Regions from separate parts of the Catenulispora sp. EB89 genome, predicted to be linked through region 2. Evidence: riboswitches for the same ligand, from Rfam matches in the RefSeq annotation. Region 2 holds a riboswitch; each other region holds the start of a gene.
What was found. A riboswitch is a leader RNA that binds a small molecule or an ion and turns the genes downstream of it on or off. The one in region 2 is predicted to bind cobalamin.
Positions count from the first base shown of each region.

Region 1: it holds a riboswitch for cobalamin, as region 2 does, so the genes downstream of both, ABH920_RS25485 (HoxN/HupN/NixA family nickel/cobalt transporter) here and metE (5-methyltetrahydropteroyltriglutamate--homocysteine S-methyltransferase) in region 2, are expected to answer to the same signal.
Region 3: it holds a riboswitch for cobalamin, as region 2 does, so the genes downstream of both, ABH920_RS28955 (VWA domain-containing protein) here and metE (5-methyltetrahydropteroyltriglutamate--homocysteine S-methyltransferase) in region 2, are expected to answer to the same signal.

Region 1 covers NZ_JBGCCU010000012.1:231,037-236,738, forward strand. Annotated here, with positions in the region: gene ABH920_RS25470 (ABC transporter substrate-binding protein) at 1-795, opposite strand, end outside; gene ABH920_RS25475 (sigma-70 family RNA polymerase sigma factor) at 836-1,396, opposite strand; gene ABH920_RS25480 (hypothetical protein) at 1,464-2,057, opposite strand; gene ABH920_RS25485 (HoxN/HupN/NixA family nickel/cobalt transporter) at 2,098-3,216, opposite strand; cobalamin riboswitch at 3,245-3,448, opposite strand; gene ABH920_RS25490 (DsbA family protein) at 3,621-4,457, shown strand; gene ABH920_RS25495 (hypothetical protein) at 4,599-4,802, shown strand; gene ABH920_RS25500 (heavy metal translocating P-type ATPase) at 4,838-5,702, shown strand, end outside.
Region 2 covers NZ_JBGCCU010000005.1:92,210-97,911, forward strand. Annotated here, with positions in the region: gene ABH920_RS12690 (methylmalonyl-CoA mutase family protein) at 1-641, opposite strand, end outside; gene metE (5-methyltetrahydropteroyltriglutamate--homocysteine S-methyltransferase) at 843-3,203, opposite strand; cobalamin riboswitch at 3,358-3,579, opposite strand; gene ABH920_RS12700 (GntP family permease) at 3,644-5,083, opposite strand; gene ABH920_RS12705 (IclR family transcriptional regulator) at 5,302-5,702, shown strand, end outside.
Region 3 covers NZ_JBGCCU010000015.1:115,883-121,584, reverse strand. Annotated here, with positions in the region: gene bfr (bacterioferritin) at 1-408, opposite strand, end outside; gene ABH920_RS28970 (bacterioferritin-associated ferredoxin) at 527-835, opposite strand; gene ABH920_RS28965 (sulfite oxidase-like oxidoreductase) at 958-1,605, shown strand; gene ABH920_RS28960 (hypothetical protein) at 1,645-1,827, opposite strand; cobalamin riboswitch at 1,933-2,059, shown strand; gene ABH920_RS28955 (VWA domain-containing protein) at 2,148-4,391, shown strand; gene cobO (cob(I)yrinic acid a,c-diamide adenosyltransferase) at 4,391-5,011, shown strand; gene ABH920_RS28945 (cobyrinate a,c-diamide synthase) at 5,005-5,702, shown strand, end outside.

The DNA.
Region 1 (5,702 bases), on a different contig from region 2:
GATCGCGGGCAGGCCGTTGGCGTTCATCATCGACATGCCGGGGTAGGCGATCAGCACCTTCTTGGGCGGCGTTCCGGGGTTCGACTTCTGCACCGCGTCGATCCGGTCGCGCAGCTCGGTGACCTGGTCGGCGGCCCGCTGCTGGACGTCGAAGATCCGGCCGAGCAGGGTCATGAAGTCGAAGGAGGAGTCGATGCCCTGGGTCGCCAAGGCCTTCTTCTCGGCGCCGGTGGCGTTCGGATCGCCTTGAGCGCAGTTGGTCGGGTTCACCAGGCTGTTGATCCCGGCCGCGGCGAGCTGTCCCCGAGTGGCCATGCCGTTCTTGGCGTCGAAGCCGCCGGCCCAGGTGGACACGACGAGGTCCGGCCTGGCGGCGAGGACCTGTTCGGCGGGGACGTCGAAGTTCTTGTTCATCGTCAGGCCGCCGGTGGGGAGTGCGTCGATCTTCGCGACCATCTCCGGGTCGTCGGAGACGCCGTAGTGCTGGGCGTCGGCCAGGATCGTCTTGTCCAGGCCGAGCATGATGAAGCTCTCGACCTCGCCGACCGATGTGCCGTTCAGGATCAGGACCCGGCTCGGCGCCTTCTGGAACGTGATCTTCTGGCCGCAGTTGTCGATGGTCAGCGGGTAGGCGGTCCTGGCCGGCGTTGTCGTCGGCGGCTGCGTGCCGGTGATGCCTGCCGAGTTTCCGGCGGCCGTCCCGGACGACGCGCTGCTCCCACACGCGGTGGTGAGCGACGCCAGCAGCGCGAACGCTGCCGTGCCGACAAGGAAGGCCCGCCCCGAGAGTTTCATCCTGTGCTCCACGGAAGGAGTAGTCGGGGCGGGCCGCGCTTCAGTTCCCGAGCGAGGCGACCAACGTGCTGCGGGCCCGGGACACGCGGGACCGGACGGTCCCGATCGGGGTTCCGATCACGAGGGCGGCCTCGTCGTACGGCAGGCCGACCATCGCGGTCAGCACGAACGCCGTCCGGCGGTCCTCGGGCAGCGCGGCGACCAACTGGGCCAGCACCACGCCCTCCTCGAAGCCGGGCAGCCCGTCGGGCTGCGCACGCTCGGCCGCGCCCAGCCAGTCGTCGGTGTCCGCGAGCCGCGGCCGGGCCGAGGCCCGGCGGATGCGGTCGACGACGGTGCGCCGGGCGATCGCGCGCAGCCAGGTCTGCGCCGACGACCGGCCCTGGAAGGCCGGCAGCGCACGCAGGACCCGCAGGTACGTGTCCTGCGTGAGGTCGTCGGCGTCCTGCGGGCTGCCGCTCAGGCGCACGACGTAGCGGCGCACGTCGGGCCTGGTCGCCTGGATGAAGCGCTCGACGGCGGCCGGGTCGCCGTCCCGGGCGGCCAGGGCCAGCGCGTCGACGTCGGCTTGATCGACCGGGTGTTTCAGCGCAGGGGTCATCACCGTGTGTCCTTGCTGGAGAAAAAGAGACACGGCGACGCGGGATCACGTCGCCGGACAGGGCCGTCTACCGGACGGCGACCCCGGCCGGCGGCCCGCGGGAGATGATGACGTGGACGAGCAGGAGCTGGCGCAGCGGCGCAGCACTCTGGCTCACAACCGGCACACTGGGCGCCTGCGGCACGGGAACAACCACCCGGAACAGCAGCGCCAGCGGCGGGAGAAGGAAGGTCGCCGCCGAAGCCAGCAACCGGAAGACCGCGCGTTCACCGGTCGCGAGCCAGAGGCCTACTACGGTGGCGGCGGCGAGGTGCGCGGTAAGCATCCCCCAACTGTCGGAGCCGAGGAAGCCCGGGTCTGAGGACATGCCAGGCATGGTCATTCCGGCCATGGCCGGTGCGGGAGACAGGACCTGGCCGACTTCGAACCAGACGTGCAGCCCGGCTTGGGCACCGATCGTCAAGGCGACGACATGGACGATGCCGCGCTGTTTCGCAGAGAGCAGCCAGGCCAGCCCGAAAGTCGCCTCACCGGCGATGGCCAGCGCCCACCACGGCACCGACCGCCCGGACATCGACAAGTGCGCGGCCGTGGCCAGCAGCGTGCACACGGCCGCGAACATCGCAGACCGCACGGCGCGCAGTCCCCAGTCGACACTCATGACGGTGCCATCGTCGCATCCGCACGCCGCCGGGCTTCCGCTAGCCCTCCTCGCCGGCCGCGTTCCACCTCCGCTCAACGCGCGCGATCTTCCAGTACGCGATCGCCGCCACCCAGACAGCCACGAACGCGCCGACGATCACGAACCCGACGTTGTTCAGGTTCAGGTTCGCGATCCAGTCGGTGACCGGGTTGGCGAACCCGAACTGGTCGTGGACCACGCCGATCAGCTCGACGCTGCCGATGACCAGGGCGACGGCCACCGACAGGCCGGTGATCGTGAGGTTGTAGTAGACCTTGCGGATCGGGTTGGAGAAGGCCCAGTGGTAGGCGAAGTTCATGAAGGTGCCGTCGAGGGTGTCGAACAGGGTCATGCCCGCGGTGAACAGCAGCGGCAGGCACAGGATCGCGTACCAGGGCAGCCCGGCGGCGGCGCTGGAGCCGGCCAGCGCGAGCAGCAGGACTTCGGTGGCGGTGTCGAAGCCGATGCCGAACAGCAGGCCGACCGGGTACATCTGGCCGGGCCGGGTGATGGACTTGGTGAGCCGGCCCAGGATCCGGTTCATGAAGCCGCGCTTGTCCAGCTGCGCGGTCAACGCGGCCTCGTCGTACTCGCCGCGGCGCATCGCCTTGTAGACCTTGTAGATGCCGATCAGCGCGACCAGGTTCAGGATCCCGATCAGGTACAGGAACGTGCCGGAGGCGGTCGTGGACACCACGCCGAGGGACTGGCGCGTGCCGGACTTGTCGTCGGTGAGGCTCGTGGCCTGCCGTGCCCCGGCGGCGATCCCGGCGGCCAGCGCGACGACGATGGTCGAGTGCCCGAGCGCGAACCAGAACCCGACCGACACCGGCCGCTTCCCGTCGGCCATCAGCTTGCGCGTGGTGTTGTCGATCGCGGCTATGTGGTCGGCGTCGAACGCGTGGCGCATCCCGAGCGTGTAGGCGGTGATGCCGAGCCCGAAGCCGAAGACCTGCTTGCCGACCGTGTAGTGGTGCGGCGCGACCAACCCGGCCAGGATCCCGAACGCGGCCACGTGCATCGCCACGATCACCGCCAGCAACCCGCCGAACCGGAGCCAGTCGCCCCGCAGCCAGCGCACCGGCCCCGCGGACGAATCCCGGACAGCCCGGACAGAACGGTTCGCAGGCACGCTCACGCGGCTCGCCTCCAGCACCTCGTGGATGGTCGATGTTCGGTGCCGTGGCCGGTCTCCTGGCTGACGGGTCGAAGCCCCGGCCCCGCCTTCCCAGACGCGTCACGCGTCCAGTGGCCGCCGCCGCGCCAGACAAGCGCGGCCGGCGTGGAGCCGGTGCATTCCCGATCACAGTGGCGAGGGCCGCTCCGGTTTTCCACCGGTCTTCCCGAGCACCACGGCATGGTCACCGTAGCGAGCGGGTCGGAGGCGGGCAAGGCGGGGCCTCTGGCTTGTGCGCCACATCCGCCTCCGGCTTGACGCCGCCGTCCTCCGGTGGTCAGATCCCGGGGGCATTGCCGCACTGTCGCACGGCCGCACTGTCGCATTGCCGATCAGGATTCTTCGACGTGGGTGGGGATGGGGCTATGAGCGATCAGGGAGCTCGGGACGAGAAGTCCGCACGCGTGCGGGTCGCCGCCGAGCGTGCGGCCCAGCAGCGCAAGAGCATGCAGCGCCGCAGGCTCGGCATACTCGCGGTGGTAGTGGTGGTGATCGGGGTCTGCGTCGGCGTCGGGCTCGCGGTGAGTTCGAACTCCGCCAAGCCGAAGGCCTACACCCCGCCGACCGACGGCTCCGTGGTCGCCGACAAGTACGCGAACCCCGCGAACAAGGCGACGGCCCTGTCCTACGGCCCCGCGTCGGCCCCGCACACCCTGACGATCTTCGAGGACTTCCGCTGCCCCTACTGCAAGGCGCTGGAGACGGGATCGGCGTCCGTCTACAAGGCCTACGTCGCCAACGGAACACTGCGCGTGCTCTTCCACCCGGTGACCCTCATCGACACCCACGACAACGGCAGCGGCTCGCTCCAGTCCGGCAACGCCGCCGCGTGCGCCGCGGCCGCCGGGAAGTTCGACGAGTACCACGACGTGCTCTTCGCCCACCAGCCGGACGAGACCACCGACGGCTACAGCAGCACCGCGACGCTGATCTCGCTGGCCAAGCAGGTCCCGGGACTGGACACGCCGGCGTTCGAGACGTGCGTCAACGCCGGCACGTACAAGGGCCTGGTCCAGCAGAACTGGTCGGACTTCAACACGCTGCAACTCCAGGGGACGCCGACGCTGATGCTCGACGGCAAGACCCTCTCGCTGCCGAACAACTTCTGGCTGGCGTCGAAGGACGGGTCGTCGCTGGCCGGGTCGGACCCGGCGGTGCTGAAGCAGGTGTTCCAGAGCGCGGGGCTGCCGGCGCTGTCGTAGCGGTCCTGAGAACTGCCCCCGGCGGGTCGGGAACCAGCCGGGGTTCGCCTACGACTATCACTTCAGAGCGCACCGTCCGCGGCACCGTACGGGTGCCCGTTTCCCGGGTCGCGCGACGATTTCGAGTGCTTGTAGGTGTTCATGAGGCGGCTTCGTGAGCTGGGCCGGCGGCTCAGCGGGTCCGGCCGGGTGCTGGCGTTCGTCGTGCTGTTGGCGGGGTTGTACGCCGGGGCGCTGGGCATCGGGCACCTGGCCGGGCCGGTCGCCCCCGATCTGGTTCCCGGCGTGCCGCCGGTCGGACGACAGCCACCCCCGGGGATGCCGGGGATGGGTGGCATGCGGTGAGCGCCCCGACCGTCACCGATCTCGTAGTCGGCGGCATGACCTGCGCCGCATGCGTCAGTCGCGTGGAACGGCGCCTGGCCCGCGTCGACGGCGTCTCGGCCGGCGTGAACCTGGCCACCGGCCGGGCCCGCATCCTGCATCCGGCGCACATCCCGGTCCAGGACCTGATCGCCGCGGTCGAGCAGGCCGGATACACGGCGTGCCTGGTCTCCGCCGCCGCCCCGCCGGAGTCGGAGCCCGAGCCGCCAACCGACCGCGAACGCCTGCTCGGCGTCGCCGCGATGGCCGTGCCGGTCATCCTCCTGTCCATGATCCCGGCGTTCCAGTTCCGCAACTGGCAATGGTTCTGCTTCCTCCTCGCCGCGCCAGTCGTGACCTGGGGCGCCTGGCCCTTCCACCGCCGAGCCCTGCTCAACCTGCGGCACGCCACCGCGACCATGGACACCCTGGTGAGCCTTGGCATCCTCGCGTCCTTCGGCTGGTCGGTCTACGCGTTGTTCTTCGGCACCGCAGGCGACCCCGGCATGCGCATGGGCTTCTCGCTCCGCGCTGGTGGCGGCGGCGACGGTGCCGGGCACATGTACCTGGAAGCAGCCGTCGGCGTGCCCTTGTTCGTCCTCTGCGGGCGCTATCTGGAAAGCCGAGCCCGACGCCAGACCGGATCAGCCCTCCGCTCCCTCGCCGAGCTGAGCGTCAAAGAAGTCTGCGTCCGCGACAACGGCCACGAGCGCTGGATCCCACTGAACCAACTCCTCACCGGCCAGGAGTTCGTGGTCCGCCCCGGCGAGAAGGTCGCCACCGACGGCATCGTCGTCGAAGGCGCCTCCGCGCTCGACCTCAGCATGCTGACCGGCGAGAGCGTCCCCGTCGAGGCCGGCCCGGGGGCCCGCGTCGCCGGCG
Region 2 (5,702 bases):
GGCCGGTCCCGCGCGGTGTCGACGGCCAGCTCGGCCGCAGACCGCAGCAGCTCCTCGGTCTGCGCATCGGAGCCGGTGCGAGCCAGCAGCCCGAGCGGATCGGCGCCGATGTTGCTGCCGGCGCCGGCCGATCCGGCAGGCAGGCCGCGCTCGTCGTACAGCGCGAACAACCGGCGCGCCGCCTCGCGGAAGTCCGCTCCGGCGTCGAGGACGACGGCGGCCAGGTCGAGAAGGACGCCGTCCAGCACTGTCGGCAGCGCGTCGATCGCCGTCCCGCGCTCGCCGACTTCGAGCCAGACCGACGTGACGCCGTTCTCCAGGTCGGCCAGCACGGCCTCGTTGGTCCGCCGAGGGTCCGGATCCGCGTGGTACTGCCGGATGTCCCAGCCGTCGAGCACCGCGCCCTGCGGCCGGGTGCCCCGGACGTACGGCGCGAACCCCGGCGGGCCCGGCTCGGGGAGCGCTTCGCCGGCGGTGTACAGCGGCAGGACGGTCAGGCCGTCGTCGAGCCGGGTGCTCAGCGCGGCCTCGGCGGCGGCGCCGTCCAAGCCCTGCTTGCCGGACTTCGCCAGGACCCCGGCTACCAGACGCTGCCACTGCTCGCGATCCGCCGCCGGGAACTGCGTGGCCGACGGTGTCATGTGCAGGCCTCCTCGTGGGGTGCCTCGCCCCGGGCTACGGAGACCACGGGCCAGCTCGCCTGACCTTCGGATCGGGTGCGGCGCGCAGGTCCTCCGGACTTCCAGCCGTCCCTCGGACGTGCTGTGGCCGTGGGTCCCGCGCACCGTGGTCTCGTTATGTGGATGTCTGTCCGTGACGATGCCGGAGGCCGTGCCGCCGCGTCAACGCTCTTCGGCTGTGGCGAGCGACACGCCGGACGGCCTCGGAGTCACCTCCTCGCGCACGCCTCGGGCGGCCGCGACCAGATGGGCCAGCGCGGACCGCACTTCCGGCCAGCCGCGGGTCTTCAGTCCGCAGTCCGGGTTGACCCACAACCGGTCGGCCGGAACGGCTCGGAGCCCGGTCCGCAGCAGCTCGGCCACCTCCGAAGCGCTCGGGATGCGCGGCGAGTGGATGTCGTAGACGCCGGGCCCGACCTCGCGCGGGTACTCGGCGGCGGCCAGCTCGCCGGCCACCCGCAGGTGCGAGCGCGCCGCCTCCAGGCTGATGACGTCGGCGTCGAGGTCGTCGATGGCGGCCAGGATGTCGCCGAACTCGGCGTAGCACATGTGCGTGTGGATCTGCGTCTCCGGCCGGACGCCGGCGGTGGCCAGCCGGAACGCCTCGGTCGCCCACGCCAGGTACGCCGGACGGTCGGCGGCGCGCAGCGGCAGCGTCTCGCGCAGCGCCGGCTCGTCGACCTGGATCACCGCGGTCCCGGCCGCCTCCAGGTCGGCCACCTCGTCGCGCAGCGCGAGGGCCACCTGCCGGGCGGTGTCGGCGAGCGGCTGGTCGTCGCGGACGAAGGACCAGGCGAGCATCGTCACCGGGCCGGTGAGCATGCCCTTGACCGGCTTGGCCGTCAGCGACTGCGCGTAGCTCGTCCAGCGGACGGTCATCGGGGCCGGGCGCGAGATGTCGCCGGCCAGGATCGGTGGCCGGACGTAGCGGGTGCCGTAGGACTGGACCCAGCCGTGCCGCGTGGCCAGATAGCCGACCAGCTGCTCGGCGAAGTACTGGACCATGTCGTTGCGTTCGGCCTCGCCGTGCACCAGGACGTCGAGCCCGACCCGTTCCTGGAAGCCCACGACCTCGCGGATCTCGGCCTCGATCCGCTCCCGGTAGGCGGCGTCGTCGATGCGGCCGGCGCGCAGGCCGGCCCGGGCCGCGCGCAGCTCGTCGGTCTGCGGGAACGAGCCGATCGTGGTCGTCGGCAGCGGTGGCAGCGCCAGCCGGGCCCGCTGGGCGGCGGTGCGTTCGGCGTACGGCTGGGAACGGTGGATGTGAGCGTCCGTAACGGATGCAGCGCGTGTCCGTACCTCCGGGTCACCGGTCACCGCCGATCCGGCCCGGGAGGCCAGGTCGGCCCGGTTGGCCGCGAGCTCGGCGGCGATCGTGTCCGTGCCCTGCGACAGGCCTCGGGCCAGCACGGCGAGCTCGGCGGTCTTCTGCCGGGCGAAGGCGAGCCAGCGGGCGATCTGCGGGTCCAGGCCGCGTTCGGCCTCGGCGTCCAGCGGCACGTGCAGGAGCGAGCAGGAGGCCGCGACGTCCACACGGTCGGCCAGACCGAGCAGCGTGCCCAGCGTCGACAGCGAGGCGGCGAGGTCGTTGATCCACACGTTGCGGCCGTTCACGACCCCGGCCACCAGCCGCTTGCCCGGCAGGCCGCCGATCGCCGCCAGGGCGTCCAGGTTCGCGGCGGCCGGACCGGTGAAGTCCAGCGCCAGGCCCTCGATCGGGGCCTGCGCGAGCACCGGCAACGCCGCGCCGAGCCGGTCGAAGTAGGAGGCGGCGAGGATCTTCGGCCGGTCGGTGAGGCGGCCGAGGTCGAGGTAGGCGCGCGCGGCGGTGCGCAGGATCTCCTCGGGCTGGTCCTGGACCAGGGCGGGCTCGTCGAGCTGGACCCACTGGGCCCCGGCGGCGCGCAGGTCGGCGAGGATCTCGGCGTAGACCGGCAGCAGGCGGTTGATCAGGTTGACCGGCTCGAACAGCGGCGAGGCGCCGAGCACCGGCTTGGCCAGCAGCAGGTAGCTGACCGGGCCGAGGAGCACCGGCCGCGCGGTGTGGCCGAGCGCCGTCGCCTCCTTGAACTCGGCGACCTGCTTGCCGGCATCAGCGGTGAAGACGGTGTCGGGCCCGAGCTCGGGGACCAGGTAGTGGTAGTTGGTGTCGAACCACTTGGTCATCTCCAGGGGCGCGGTGTCCTGCGTCCCACGGGCCATCGCGAAGTAGCCGTCGAGCGGATTCGCGGCCACGGCGGCCCGGTGCCGCGGCGGGATCGCGCCGACCATGACGCTGGTGTCCAGGACGTGGTCGTAGAGCGAGAAGTCGCCGCTGGGCACCTCGTCGATGCCGGCCTCGGCGAGCTGGCGCCAGTTCTCCCGTCGCAGGTCGGATGCGGTCTGGTGCAGCGCTTCCGCGCTGACGCGGCCGTGCCAGTACCCTTCGACGGCCTTCTTCAGCTCCCGGTTGCAGCCCTGGCGCGGGTAGCCGTACACGGTGGCGCGTGCGGCTGTCGTCCTGGTGGTGGTCTTGCGGGTCAAGACGCTCTCCTTCGCGAGCAGTTCTCCTGCGATCCCGGAAGGGGACGAAGGCGCGAAGGGGTGGCGTCGCAGACCGGGCCCGGGCGCTGTCGCGGCCCGGCTCGTCCGCTGCTGTCCGTCGACCCGCCCTCGAGGTCACCGAGATCTCCGCGCACGGTCGCGCGCGGGCAGTGGCAGGTCTTCGGACTCGCGGGCACGCCGGCCGGGAAAGGCCGACTCCTACTGGCCGTCGCTTCCCAGGCCCTCGCGGGCCCAGTGCTGATGACGGCGGTCGTTCCCACTCACCGCTGCGGGGCAGTCCCGGAATTCCACCGGGTTCCCTCTTACGCCGCCGATGTCTGGATGACATCGGCGAACCGACTGCTCTTTCACTGTAGGGCGGTTCCAGGGGACGGACCAGGCTGCCCGCATGTCGGACGGCGTGGCGTGGCGTGGCGATATCAGATCGCCAGGCTGAGCAGCCCTGCTGCGGTGAATCCGACCACTGACAGGATCGTCTCCAGCACGGTCCACGTCCGCAGCGTGTCCTTGACGGTCATGTTGAAGTACCGCGAGACGATCCAGAACCCGCCGTCGTTCACATGCGAGGCGATGATCGATCCGGCCGAGATGGCCACCGCGATCAGCGCGATGTGCGGCTGTGCGAAATGGCCCTTCTCCACCAGCGGCGCGACGATGCCGCCGGTCGTGACGATCGCGACCGTGGCGGACCCCTGCGCCAGGCGCATGCCGCAGCTGATGACGTAGGCCAGGAGGATCAGCGGGAGGCCGGCCGTGGTCAGCGACTGGGACAGGGCCTTGCCGACGCCGGTCGCGGTGATCACGGCGCCGAAGAAGCTGCCCGCCCCGATCACGAGCAGGATCATCGCCACCGGACGCAGCGAGTTCGAGCTGAGCTCGGCCAGCTCCGCGCGGCTGAATCCGCGCCGCGTCCCGAGCAGCCAGAAGGCCAGCAGGACGGCGATGGTCAGCGCCACCGAGGGGGTGCCGAGGAACGTGAGCACCGGCAGCGCCGAGCTCTTCTTCAGATAGACGGTCCCGAACGTCGCACCGAGGATCAGCACCAACGGCACCGCGATGAGACCGATGATCATCGACAACCGCGGAGCCTTGCGCCCCACTGCTGCGTCTGTCTCCACGGCGGCCTCTTCCGACAGCGCGGCCACCTGATCGCCATCGCCACTCCGGCCGTCCATCTCGGGCACGGCGATGATCACCCGCTTGCCGATCCAGCTGCCCCACGCCACCCCGGCCACCAGAAACGCCGGCAGGCCGCAGATCAGCCCCATGATGAGCATCCACCCGAGGCTGACGCCGAGCAGCCCGGTGACGGCGACCGGGCCGGGGTGCGGCGGCAGGAACGCGTGCGTCATCGACAGGCCGGCGAGCATCGGGAGCGCGTAGACCACCAGCGAGTGGCCGCCGCGCCGGGCCGCGACGTAGACCAGCGGCGCCAGCACGAAGATGCCGACGTCGAAGAACACCGGGATGCCGAAGATGAGGCCGGTCAGCCCCATCGCCAGCGGCGCGCCCCGCTCCCCGAAGGCCGCCTGCAGCCGCGCGGCCAGCACGTCGGCCCCGCCGGAGCGCTCGAGCAGCGCGCCGAAGATCGTGCCGAGCCCGATGATCGCCGCGCTGTGGCCGAGGATCGAGCCGAATCCGGTCTCCAGCAACGACTTGTTGCTGACCAGCGCGGTCCCGACGATCGTCGAGACCGGGAGCCCGGCCGCCAGCGCGAGCACCAGGCTGGCGGCGATCAGGGCGATGAAGGGTTCGAGCTTGATCTTGATGATGAGGAACAGCAGCAGGGCTATGGAGCATCCGCAGAGCGTGAGCAGGCCGCCGGTGTCGTGCTGCAGCCAATGGACGAAGCCGTGCACAGTGAACCTCCGCGCTGATCGGGGCCGAGGCAGGCCTTGACAGGTGCCGGGGATGATCAGCCCAGTTCAGCGGTGCGGCGCAGCGCCGAAGGGCTCGATGCCGGCTGACGTTAGGCGGGCCGGCGGCGGCCGGACAAGGGCTTGCTTCAAGTCTTTTGCATAGCAAAATGGCGTGTCGAAGACCGCGCCGAACACAGCAACCGAGAGGACATGACGCGATGGCGGAACAAGACGGCCAAGCCCCGCCGGCTCCAGGAGACCGCAACCAGTCGTCGTCGCTGCGGCGCGCGCTGGCGGTCCTCGGATACGTCCGCGAACACGCCGGCAGCGGCCGCGGCGTCCCCCTCGGCAAGCTGGCCGAAGACCTCGGACTGAACAAGAGCACCGTGCTGCGCCTGACCGGCCCCCTGCTCGAAGAACACCTGCTGGACCGCGACCGCGAGACCGGCTGGTTCCGCCTCGGCCACGGCGCCCTCCGCCTCGGCCAGGCCTACCTGTCCACGCTGGACCTGCGCGGCATCGCCGTGGACCACCTCCGCAAGCTCCAGCGCGAGGTGGGGGAGACCGTGCACCTGACGGTCTGGGAGTGCCCTGACATCGTCTACGTCGACAAGGTCGA
Region 3 (5,702 bases), on a different contig from region 2:
GGTCTCCAGGTAGTCGATGTGGTGTTCCTCGTCGGCGAGGATCTCCTCGAACAGGTTCGCTGACGTGACGTCCCCACGCTCGCGCATCAGCTTGATGCCGTTGCGCAGCCGCTCCACGGCCGCGACCTCGACCTTCATGTCGGCGTTGAACATCTCGGTGACGGTCTGGCCGATTTCCAGCGGGAACAGCTTCTGGAAGTTGGGCAGTCCCTCCAGGAAGATGATGCGCTCCGCGAGCTTGTCCGCGTGCTTCATCTCGTCGATGGACTCGCTGCGGGTGTACTCGGCGAGCTTCTTCCAGCCGCGGTTGTCCTGCAGCTTGTAGTGCAGCCAGTACTGGTTGATGGCCGTCAGTTCGGCTGTGAGCTGCTCGTTGAGGAACGCGATGATGTCCTTGTCACCCTGCATGGCGTCCGATACTGCCAGAGCCGCCGATCCGGGAGGTAACGGCGTGTGCGCGGATTGCGCCGAATGGGGACGTCCTCGGGCTCGCCGAAGTGCCCCGCCGTGAGGATGACCAGCGGGTTCAGCCCAGGGCCGGCAGCGCGGCCGGGCAGTCCGGCGCGTGCTCGAACACCGGGAGGGCCGGGAGCGCGGGGCGTGCCGGGCGCGTCGGCGCGGGCACCGGCAGCCGCTCGGCCTCGGGCATCGAGTCCACCGGCGCCGAGTCGGCGACCCGGGCCGCGGCGAGCAGGCAGCTCAGCCGCTTCACGCAGGTCCCGCACGCGGAGCCCGCGCCGGTCGCCTTGCGCACCTGCTTGACCGACTTGGCACCTAGCGCGACGACGGCGTCCACCTCGGCGGTGGTCACTGCGTGGCATATGCAGGCGTACAAGCGGGGCTCCGGCGCTCGGCGGGTTCGGGATCGGCAGACTTAGGGGAGCCTAAGCTACCTAACGGCCACCTGCCAAGTCCCCGCGGTACGTGCGGTGCACCACATCTGGGACGATGGTCCCCATGGGGCAGCCGGGATCAGGGGTGGACACAGAAGGCGAGACGGTGCAGTCCGACGATCGGCTCCCGCCCGGCCAGCGCATGCAGCGCGGGGAGTGGCCGGTGCTGCACTACGGCCCGGTGCCCCGCTTCAAGCCCGCGACCTGGGACTTCCGCGTGACGGGCGCCACCGCCGACGGCGCGCAGGCGATCTGGTTCCACGAGGAGTTCGGGGCGCTGCCGTCCGTCGAGGTGACCGCCGACTTCCACTGCGTCACCAAGTTCACGATGCTGGACGCCCCCTGGCGCGGCGTCAGCGGCCGCACCGTCCTCGAGCTCGCGCCGCCGGCCCCGGACGCGACGCACGTCACGGTCTGGGCGGAGTACGGCTACAGCTCGAACCTGCGCATCGAGGATCTGCTGCGCGAGAACGTCCTGTTCGCGACGCACTACGCCGGCGTCCCGCTCACCCCCGAGCACGGCTTCCCGCTGCGGCTGATCGTGCCGCACCTGTACGCGTGGAAGGGCCCCAAGTGGGTTCGCGGGATCGAGTACCTCACGACGGACCGGCGCGGGTTCTGGGAGGAGCGCGGGTACCACAACATCGGGGACCCGTGGAAGGAACAGCGGTACTCCTACCAGGAGGACCCGGGGGACGGGCCTCCGCTGTAGTCCTGTTCCGCTGTAGTCCTTGTGTAGTTCTCCCCGGAGTCAGGTCGTCCGGATCCGGCGCAGCACGGCCCGCCACAGCGTCCCGGGCCGCCCGAGCGCGCGCAGCCGCTGCTGCGGTGCGGACGTGGGGGTGTCGCGTTGCTCACCCCGCGCCAGCGCGAACGCGCCACCGTCCAGCTCGTATTCACCCAGGACACGGGGTCTGCGCCGTCGCTCGCTCACCCTCCCATTGAGGGATAGAACCGGCCATTCCGCCAGCCGGCGCCGCCCGGGCGCGGTTTGACGCCCGATGATCGCTGCGGGATGCTGCACGCGGGATGGTCGGCAGGAATCCGGTGCGAATCCGGAACGGTCCCGCCACTGTGATCAGGGAGCGCCTCCCGCTTGCGAAGCCACTGGGACGTCAGCGTTCTGGGAAGGCCGGGCAGGCGCGCGGATCTGAGAGTCAGGAGACTACGACCGTCCCCCGGCACGCCGCTCCCGCGGCGTGTTCTTGTGAAGAGACCTGTCGGGCGTGGATACCCGTGAGGAGCTGATCCGGCGTGCCGCCGTACCCGTTCACCGCCGTCGTGGGTCTTGACGACCTCCGGCTGGCCCTGCTGCTGAACGCCGTGTCCCCGGCCGTCGGCGGCGTCCTCGTGCGCGGCGAGAAGGGCACCGCGAAGTCGACGATCGTGCGCGCCCTGGCCGCGGTGCTGCCGCAGATCGCCGTGGTCCCCGGCTGCCGCTTCTCCTGCGACCCCGCCGCGCCCGACCCCGCCTGCCCCGACGGCCCGCACACCGCGTCCTCCGCTTCCTCCGCACCCTCCGCACCCTCAGCGTCCTCCGCATCCGCGGCCGGCGCCGTGGCCTCGCAGTCCCACCCGGCGCGCCTCGTCGAGCTGCCCGTCGGCGCGACAGAGGATCGGCTCGTGGGCTCCCTGGACCTGGAGAAGGTACTGGCCTCCGGCGTCGCGGCCTACGAACCGGGCCTGCTGGCGGCGGCGCACCGCGGCCTGCTCTACGTGGACGAGGTCAACCTCCTGCACGACCACCTCGTCGACCTCCTCCTCGACGCGGCCGCCATGGGCGTCGCGCACGTCGAGCGCGAAGGCGTCTCGATCTCCCACGCCGCACGCTTCCTGCTGGTCGGCACGATGAACCCGGAAGAAGGCGAGCTGCGGCCCCAACTGCTCGACCGCTTCGGCCTGACCGTCGAGGTCCGCGCGAGCCGCGACCCCGCCGAGCGCGCCGAGGTCGTGCGTCGGCGACTGGCGTACGAGGCCGACCCGGAGGGCTTCGCCGCGGCCTGGGAGCAGGCGGACAAGGAGACGGCCGCACGCATCGAGGCCGCGCGTGCGCTGCTGCCGTCGGTGACGCTGCCGGACGCGGAACTGCTGCGGATCACCCGCATCTGCGCGGCCTTCGAGGTCGACGGGATGCGCGCGGACCTGGTCACGGCACGCGCCGCGACGGCGCTCGCCGCCTGGGCCGGCCGGACTGAGGTCATCGCCGAGGACGTGCGCCAGGCGGCGATGCTGGCGCTGCCGCACCGGCGACGGCGGCATCCGTTCGACGCGCCGGGGCTGGACGAGGAGCGCTTGGACGAGGCCATGGATGATGCTGCGGACGGGGATGAGGACCCTGATCCCGGCCCTGGCCCCGGCGGCCCTGATGGCGACGGTTCCGACACTCCCGACGCCCCGAACCAGCCGAACGACCCGCGCGCCGCCGCCGCACCGGACACCGATCCCGAGCGGTCCCGCACGCCGCAGTCCGGTCCCGAGGCCACCGCCGGACCCGACGCGGTCGGCGCGGACTCTCCTGTCGAGTCGACCGAAGCCGCTCCGGATGCCGCGCGCCGGCCGCGCTCTGCCGCCGCGGGTGAGCAGGGAGTGGCGACTCCGAGCGAGCCCTTCAAAGCCCGCCTGTTACAGGTCTCCGGCGTCGGCACCGGCGCCGAAGGCCGCCGCTCCCGCGCCCGCGCCACCGGCGGCCGCACGGTCGGCGCACGTCCCGGAGCCCACGGCCTCCACCTCGTCGCGACCGTCCGCGCCGCCGCGCCCGAGCAGGTCGCCCGAGGCCGACGCGAGGGCGCGATCCGCCTGCGCTCCGAAGACCTGCGCGAGCCGATCCGCGAGGGCCGCGAAGGCAATCTCGTCCTGTTCGTAGTAGACGCCTCCGGCTCGATGGCCGCCCGGCAACGCATGGCCGCCGTCAAGGGCGCGATCCTCTCCCTCCTCCTCGACGCCTACCAGCGCCGCGACAAGGTCGGCCTGGTCACCTTCCGAGGCCGCGACGCCGAAGTCGCCCTCCCGCCGACCTGGTCCGTCGACGCCGGCGCCGCCCGCCTCACCTCGCTCCCGACCGGCGGCCGCACTCCGCTCGCCGCCGGCCTGCTGCAAGCCGCTGACGTTTTGCGCGTCGAGCGCATGCGCGACCCGAACCGCCGGCCGCTGGTCCTCGTCGTCACCGACGGCCGCGCCACGCAGGCGATCTCCTCGTCATCGTCCGCCGCCGCGCCGCGCGCGACCGCCTCGCCGCGCGCAACAGCCTCGCGTGCCGCCGGAGCCGACCCTCTCGCCGACACCCGCCGCGCCGCGGCCCACCTCCGCCAGGCCGTGGCCACCCTCGGCGGCAGCGCCGTCGTCGTCGACTGCGAGTCCGGCCCGGTCCGCCTGGGCCTGGCCGCGCGCCTGGCCGCCGACCTCGCCGCCGACCATCTGCCGCTCACCGACCTCGCCGCCGACGCGCTCACCGCGGCGGTGCACGGCAACCGACCCCGCTCCGACCGGAGGGCCGCCTGATGCCGCAGGGCCAACCCGAACACGTCCCCGACGACGGCCTCACCACGCGCCAGCGCCGCAACCGGCCGCTGACGATCGTGCACACCGGCCCCGGCAAGGGGAAGTCCACCGCCGCCTTCGGCCTGGCCCTGCGCGGCTGGAACCAGGGCTGGCCGATCGGCGTCTTCCAGTTCGTCAAGTCGGCCAAGTGGCGCATCGGCGAGGAGACCGCGCTCAAGGCGCTCGGCGAGCTGCACGCGCGCACCGGCCAGGGCGGCGTCGTCGACTGGCACAAGATGGGCGAGGGCTGGTCGTGGATCCAGCGCGACCTGCACTCCGATCCCGAGCTGCAGGCCGACAACGCCCGCGCTGGCTGGGAGCGCATCAAAGCCGACCTGGCCGCCGAGACCTACCGCCTGTACGTCCTGGACGAGTTCACCTACCCGATGAAGTGGGGCTGGGTGGACGTCGAGGACGTGGTGAAGACCCTCGCCGACCGTCCGGGCACCCAGCACGTCGTCATCACCGGCCGCGACGCCGCGCCGGAGCTGCTCGACGCCGCCGACCTGGTCACCGAGATGACCAAGGTCAAGCACCCCATGGACGCCGGTCAGAAGGGCCAGAAAGGCATCGAGTGGTGACCTCGTCACCGCTGGCCGTCCCGCGCGTCGTCATCGCCGCCCCGGCCTCCGGCCACGGCAAGACCACGATCGCCACCGGCATCATCAAAGCCCTGACAGGCCGCGGCTTCACCGTGGCCCCGTTCAAGGTCGGCCCGGACTACATCGACCCCGGCTACCACGGTCTGGCCGCCGGCCGCACCGGCCGCAACCTCGACCCCTACATGGTCGGCACCGAGCGCGTCGCGCCGCTGTTCGCGCACGGCGCGGCCGGGGCCGACCTGGCGGTGATCGAGGGCGTCATGGGCCTGTACGACGGCGCGACCGGCGAGGGCGATCTCGCCTCCACGGCGCAGGTCGCCAAGCTGCTCGACGCGCCGGTGCTGTTCGTCGTGGACGCCGCCGCCCAGGGCCGCTCGGTCGCCGCGCTGGTGCACGGATTCCGCGCGTTCGACCCCGAGGTGCGCATCGCCGGCGTGATCCTGAACCGGGTCGGCTCCGAGAATCATCGCAATATCCTGACAGAGGCGCTGGACGAGCTCGGCGTGCCGGTCCTCGGGGCGCTGCGCCGCGCCGCCGCCGTCGCGAACCCCTCGCGCCACCTCGGCCTGGTCCCCGTCGCCGAACGCCGCGCCGAGTCCGTGGCCGCGGTCGACGCCCTCGGCGCCCTGGTCGACGCCGGCGTCCAGCTCGACGAGGTCTACCGGCTGGC